2 regions of the Rhizobium sp. CRRU65 genome follow, and region 1 is predicted to be linked to the other one. Evidence: riboswitches for the same ligand, from Rfam matches in the RefSeq annotation. Region 1 holds a riboswitch; the other holds the start of a gene.
The links. A riboswitch is a leader RNA that binds a small molecule or an ion and turns the genes downstream of it on or off. The one in region 1 is predicted to bind thiamine pyrophosphate.

Region 1 (3,416 bases):
GATGCCGTCCGGTGCAAGCTCACGGGCAAGCGCCTTGGAATAGGTTGCAACGAAGGCTTTCGAGGCGGAATAGATCGAGGAACCGGGGCTGCCGCCGGTCAGCGCCGAAATCGAAACCGTGTTGACGATGGCAGCGCCACCAGCCGCCTTCAATGCCGGCAGCAGCGCCCGCGTCAGCGCCACCACCGATGTCTGGTTGAGCCGCACGACCGCCTCATATTCTGCGTCGGTGAGTGTGGCGGCGGGAAAACGACCAAGCATGGTGCCGGCATTGTTGACGAGCACATCGACCTTATCGAAGAAGGCGAGAGTATCCTCGGCAAATTGCGCTGCGCCACCGACTGCAGAGAAATCGGCATTAAGCAGCAGCGCCCGTCTTTCGGATTCAGCCGTCAGCAGGAAATCCGGCAGGTCGCGTCCCGGCTTGCGCCCGGTATGGACGATCACCTTCGCGCCGCAGTCCAGGAACTGCCGGGCCACTTCAAGGCCGATGCCGCGGCCGGCGCCGGTCACCACAACATTGCGATTTTCGAACAGTCTGGGATGGAACACGAAGCCGTCCTCCTCGCGGACAGTGCCGCCGGTTGTGTCATTCGCCCTTAACATATGAGCGCGCCGACCGAAAGGAAGGCGCGCATCGATCTTTCCGGAAAGATGCACGTTCCTGCGGAAGACTAGTTTTCGGCCTCCAGAAGTCGCGCGCCCGGCCCTTCCTTGCCGAGCCGGTCACAGGGATTGCGCAACGGACAGCTTTCGATCGACAGGCAGCCGCAGCCGATGCAGCCGGTCAGACGGTCGCGCAGCAGGCTAAGCCGCCTGATTCGCGCGTCGAGATCATCCTTCCACAGCGCCGACAGCGTCTGCCAGTCGGCGACGGTCGGCGTGCGTCCCTGCGGCAGGGACGTGAACGCCGCTTGGATTTCCGAAAGCGGAATGCCGACACGCTGCGCCACCTTGATGATGCCGAGCCGGCGAAGCACATCGCGCCCATAGCGCCGCTGATTGCCACGGGAGCGGATGCTCGAGATCAGCCCCTTGGTCTCGTAAAAATGCAGTGCCGAGACGGCCAGGCCGCTGCGCTCCGCCACTTCGCCGACCGTCAGGAGCTTGCCGAGCGGCGCTGCCGGAATTGTATCCATTGCCTCTTGACCTCAATATTAGTTGAGGTTTTATAACCCTTGCTCCTGCAATCGTAAAGTCCAATCGCAATAAGGAGCACGCATGCAAACACCCACCAGGCTGGTTGTCATCTATGGAAGCACGAGAGAGGGCCGCATCTGCGACCGGGTGGTCAAATGGCTGACGCAGGAACTCGTCCGCTTCCCGCAATTCGATATCGATATCATCGATCCATTGAATTTCGCGCTGCCGTCTAACCGTGACATGGCGCACCCCGAAATCGGCAGGCTCGCCGGCCGGCTTGGCATGGCCGACGCCTTCATCATCGTCACGCCGGAATATAATCACAGCTTCACCGCCTCGTTGAAGTCGATCATCGATTTCTTCTTCGAGCCCTGGCAGGGCAAGCCGGTCGCCTTCGTTTCCTATGGCGGCATATCCGGCGGCCTGCGCGCCGTCGAACAGCTGCGGCTGGTCTTTGCCGAACTGCACGCCGTCACCATCCGCGATTCGGTCAGCTTTGCCGCACCTTGGAACCGCTTCGATCCAGACGGACGACTCGATAATCCCGCCGATGGAATGCGTTTGCTCGATCGGATGATGGCGAGGCTGGAATGGTGGACGCAGGCGCTCGTCACCGCCCGCAGCAATCGTCCCTATGCCGAAATAGAGCGCCGCGCGTCTTTTCAGACACGCTAAGGACGCTCTATCACTTTGAATCTGCTCATAATCCTTTCCGAAAATAGATTCCGATTTTCGGGGTTATGCGCTAGCCGCCTGAGCCAGAAAGCTCCGGTTCCGTTCCCGGCAGGTACGGAACCATTGGGAACACCCGGGCAGATCCTCCGCCCGGGTGTTTTCCGTCACATCCGGTTCATTCCGACCGCACGGACGGGTTCGCAATTTTGCGGTTGCGGGGAGAAAACCCCGGTGATAGTTTCCGCGCAAATAACAGGGGGGCTCCGTATTGCCGGGGCTGAGATGTGAGGCGCAAGCCTCTGGACCCTTCAAAGCTGATCTGGGTAATGCCAGCGGAGCGAGGTTCAGATGTTCTCAGGCGCACAAGTGTCACTCTATCCGATGTCCGACAATTTCGTCGGCATCATTCTCGATGCCGTCAAGGTGCTCGATCCCTATCGCGACCGGCTGCGCATCGAGACCGATGACATTTCCACACTGCTGGTCGGCCCGCCTGACATCCTCTTCGCCGCCATGCACGACCTTTTCGTCTCTGCCGCAAAGACCGGCGAGCATTGCGTGCTGTCCGCTGCGATTTCACGCGGCTGCCCCGGCGAGCCCGACGACGCCATCTGCGGCGTCAACCCCTCCCTCGGCCAGGCGGAGCCGCTTGCCGAGCGTATAACAGCCGCACTTGCCGCGGTTGAAACCACCGCCGAGACCGGACAGCCGACCGCTGCGCAATTCTCGCTCTACGTCATGGGAACCGGTACCCATATGGACGAGATCTACGGCTGCATCGACTTCCTGAAGCGCTCCGGCACCTTCGACCGCGCCAAGAATTTCTGTACCAGGCTCTCTGGCGATGCCGGCGCGGTCTTCGCCACCATTCGCGAGGCCTTCTATCGCTTCGGCGACCCCGAAGGACATGTGACCCTAGATGTCACGGTTTCCGCCAACAGCCCGACGAAGGCCTGAATTAGAACGCTGATGACACCGTCAAAACCATCGGAATCGCGCCTTGCCGCGCTCCGCGCCGCTCTCTACCGGGGCATACCCGCCTTGCTCGCCGGCTGCGCCTTCTTGGCGGCATGGGAACTCTATGTCGATCTCTCCGGCATCAAACCGTCCATCCTGCCGGCGCCGTCGCGTATCGTCATCCAGGGTTGGCTGAACCGCGAGGCGCTGATATCAAACACCTGGCCGACGCTCGGCGCGACACTCGGAGGTTTCGCCCTGTCGCTTGCCTTCGCCTTCGCCGCCTCGATCCTCATGGATTTCGTGCCCTTCATGCGCCGGGCATTGCTGCCGATCTTCATCGCCAGCCAGACCCTGCCGATGGTGGCGATCGCCCCCCTCGTCGTCCTCTGGTTCGGCTTCGGCCTATTGCCGAAGATCCTGCTGGTGGCGCTCGTCACCTTCTTCCCGCTGCTCGTCGCCTTGCTGCAGGGCTATGAATCGACTGACCGCGACATCGCCGAATTGCTGAATTCGATGAAGGCGAGCCGCTGGCGCATTTTCCGTCTGGCACGGCTTCCCTCCTCGCTGCCCTATTTCTTCGCCGGCCTGCGGATCTCGATCACCTATGCCGTCGTCGGCGCGATCTTTGCCGAATATGC
Region 2 (3,416 bases), on a different contig from region 1:
GCGACGATCGAGCTCGTCAAGGACGCCAAGCTGCAGACGCCGCGCTTCACCACGACCGAACCGGTGACCCGCCATCTCGACGGCGCCGGTTACGAGGTCACGACAGGCATCGGCCCTGACCTGATGACCGGGGCGCGCGAAAGCGTCATGCGCATGATCGATCTTCTCGGCGCCGAACACGGCATGAGCGCCGTCGATGCCTATCTGCTCTGCTCCGTCTGCGGCGATCTGCGCATCAGCGAGATCGTCGACCAGCCGAACTGGGTGGTTTCCTTCTACTTCCCGAGGATCGTGTTCTCGTGAACGAAGCCATGCCCGCCGCGGCACCGGTGCTCAGCCTTCGCAATCTGAGCGTTGATGCCCGCACCCCCGAAGGCCGCAAGCCGGTGCTCGAGGATGTCAGCTTCGAGCTTGCAAGCGGCGAAACGCTCTGCATCGCCGGCGAATCCGGCTCGGGGAAGTCGGTCACCTCGCTGTCGATCATGGGGCTCTTGCCGAAAGCCTCGCTGCGGGTCGCCTCCGGCAGCGTGCTGCTTGGCGAGCGCGACCTGCTCACGCTTTCCGACCGGGCGATGCGCAGCGTGCGCGGTGGCGATATCGCCATGGTGTTCCAGGAGCCGATGACCTCGCTCAACCCGGTCATGTCGGTCGGCAACCAGCTGACCGAGGCAATCCGCGCGCACCAGGGCAGCAACAATGCTGAGGCGGTGGCGCTGAAGATGCTCGATGCAGTGCAGATCACCGAGCCGGCCCGGCGGCTGAAGCAATATCCGCACGAGCTGTCCGGCGGCATGCGCCAACGGGTGATGATCGCCATGGCGCTCTCCTGCCGGCCGAAGGTGCTGATCGCCGACGAGCCGACGACGGCACTCGACGTCACCGTGCAGGCGCAGATCCTCAGACTGATGCGCGAGTTGAAGCGCGAATTCGGCGCCTCGATCATCCTGATCACCCATGACATGGGCGTCGTCGCCGAAATGGCCGACCGCGTCGTCATCATGCAGAATGGCAGGATCGTCGAGCAGGGAACGGCGCTCGCCATCTTCCAACGACCGAAGGAGGCCTATACCCAGCAATTGCTCGCCGCCGTCCCGCGGCTCGGCGCGCTTGCCGGCACCGACCGTCCGCCGCGCATCACGCAGCGCGCCGTCGAGACGCTGCATCCGGACCGCACGCCGGTTCTGAACGTGCGCGACCTCACCGTCACCTATGGCAGTGCCGCAAGCCGGTTTTTCAAGGGCAAGCCGCCGGTTGCAGCCGTCGAAGGCGTTTCCATCGATATCCTGCCGGGCGAAACGCTCGGCCTCGTCGGCGAAAGCGGCTCCGGCAAATCGACGACGGGCAAGGCCGTGCTCGGTCTCATCCCCTTCAAGGGCAATGTCCTGATCGACGGCCGCAATATCGCCGGCCTCAGCCAGCGCGAGATGCGGCCCGTGCGCCGCTCGGCGCAGATGATCTTCCAGGATCCCTATGCCTCGCTCGATCCGCGCATGGCCGTCGGCAAGGCGATCGGCGAACCGATGCTCATCCACGGCATCGGCAACCACAGCGAACGGCAGGACCGCGTCGCCGAACTGCTGCGGCGGGTCGGCCTGACACCCGATGCGGCGACGCGCTATCCGCACGAATTCTCAGGCGGCCAGCGCCAGCGCATCTGTATTGCCCGGGCCCTGGCACTGGAGCCGAAGCTGATCGTCGCCGACGAGAGCGTCGCAGCGCTTGACGTCTCGGTCCGCGCCCGGGTGCTCGACCTGCTGCTCGAACTGCAGGAGACGATGGGGCTCGCCTATCTCTTCATCTCCCACGACATGGCGGTGGTCGAGCGCATGTCGCACAACGTCGCCGTCATGCGCGCCGGCCGCATCATCGAAACCGGCACACGGCGGGATATCTTCGAAAACCCGAGAGATGACTACACCCGCGCGCTGATCGCCGCGGTTCCGATCCCCGATCCGGAGGTCTATCGCGGCAAGGAAGCGCATGCGTGATTGAAGGTTTGAGACTGACTAAAATGTCGACGAGGAGCGCCTCGTCGGCTGACCGCGTTTCGTAAAAGAGACGCGCGCCGCGTCGGTCGCAGGATTGTCATTTTCGGGGTGACATCAGCCCCGTTCTCTGCGAAAAAGAGCGCGATGAGAGACAGGGGCGCCCGTCGACAGACGGGCTGAGAAGCACCCTTCGAACCTGAACCGGATAATGCCGGCGGAGGGAGTCGCTCGGGGTCGCGGCATCGCCCGCACGAACCGCCCCGTGCCCGCCCCCGCCTGAAAGGGGCCATATGCAGACCAAGACCACACCCGGAGCGATGCTGAAGGCGATGCGCGAGAAGCCGCCGCTCGTTCAGTGCATCACCAATTACGTCGCCATGAACATTGCCGCAAATGTTCTGCTTGCATCAGGCGCCTCGCCCGCCATGGTGCATGCCGCTGAAGAAGCCGGCGAGTTCGCCGGGATCGCCAGTGCGCTGACCATCAATATCGGCACGCTGTCGACGCAATGGATCGACGGCATGCAGGCAGCGGCGAAGGCGGCGACATCCGCCGGCAAACCCTGGGTGCTCGATCCGGTCGCGCATTATGCGACGGCTTTCCGCCGTAACGCCGTCGCCGACCTCCTGGCGCTGCGTCCGACCATCATCCGCGGCAACGCTTCCGAAATTATAGCGCTGGCCGGCGGAGAGAGCCGCGGCCAGGGCGTCGACAGCCGCGACCCGGTCGAACAGGCGGAAGGTTCGGCGCGATGGCTCGCTGAGCTGCAGCGGGCGGTCGTTGCCGTTACCGGCGCGGTTGATTTCGTCACCGACGGCGAGCGGGCCGTGCGCATCGAAGGCGGATCGGCCTTGATGCCGCAGGTCACAGCGCTCGGCTGCTCGCTCACCTGCCTCGTCGGCGCCTTTGCCGCGACGGCACCTGAGGATATCTTCGGCGCGACGGTTGCGGCACTTGCAACCTTCGCCATCGCCGGCGAGGAGGCCGCACTTGGAGCGGCCGGGCCCGGCTCCTTCTCCTGGCGCTTCCTCGATGCGCTGGCCGCGCTCGACGCCGAAACGCTTGACGCCAGGGCAAGGATATCAGCGGCATGAAGGCTTTCGACCTTTCGCTCTATCTCGTCCTCGACCCCGATCTTTGCGCCGGGATCGGCATGGTCGAAACTGCGCGCCTTGCCATTGCCGGCGGCGCCACCATGGTGCAACTGCGCGTCAAACATGCCGGCACCATCGGGATGATCGAGACCGGCCGCGCCCTGAAACAGGCATTGGATGGAACCGGCGCCCTCCTCATCGTCAACGACGATGTCGAGGCGGCCATCGCCATCGGCGCTGACGGGTTGCATATCGGCCAGGAGGACATGGATGCGATGAGAGCGCGGACGATGATCGGCCCCGACATGATCCTTGGCCTGTCGGTCGAGAGCGA

Region 2: it holds a riboswitch for thiamine pyrophosphate, as region 1 does, so the genes downstream of both, thiM (hydroxyethylthiazole kinase) here and ACM5SV_RS08335 (YkoF family thiamine/hydroxymethylpyrimidine-binding protein) in region 1, are expected to answer to the same signal.

Annotation. Positions count from the first base shown of each region.
Region 1 is NZ_JBLYZH010000003.1:425,840-429,255, reverse strand. Features, by position in the region: gene ACM5SV_RS08350 (SDR family NAD(P)-dependent oxidoreductase) at 1-552, opposite strand, end outside; gene soxR (redox-sensitive transcriptional activator SoxR) at 675-1,139, opposite strand; gene ACM5SV_RS08340 (NADPH-dependent FMN reductase) at 1,222-1,818, shown strand; TPP riboswitch at 2,063-2,176, shown strand; gene ACM5SV_RS08335 (YkoF family thiamine/hydroxymethylpyrimidine-binding protein) at 2,167-2,775, shown strand; gene ACM5SV_RS08330 (ABC transporter permease) at 2,788-3,416, shown strand, end outside.
Region 2 is NZ_JBLYZH010000002.1:306,673-310,088, reverse strand. Features, by position in the region: gene ACM5SV_RS04710 (acetamidase/formamidase family protein) at 1-303, shown strand, start outside; gene ACM5SV_RS04705 (ABC transporter ATP-binding protein) at 300-1,988, shown strand; TPP riboswitch at 2,132-2,228, shown strand; gene thiM (hydroxyethylthiazole kinase) at 2,279-3,082, shown strand; gene thiE (thiamine phosphate synthase) at 3,079-3,416, shown strand, end outside.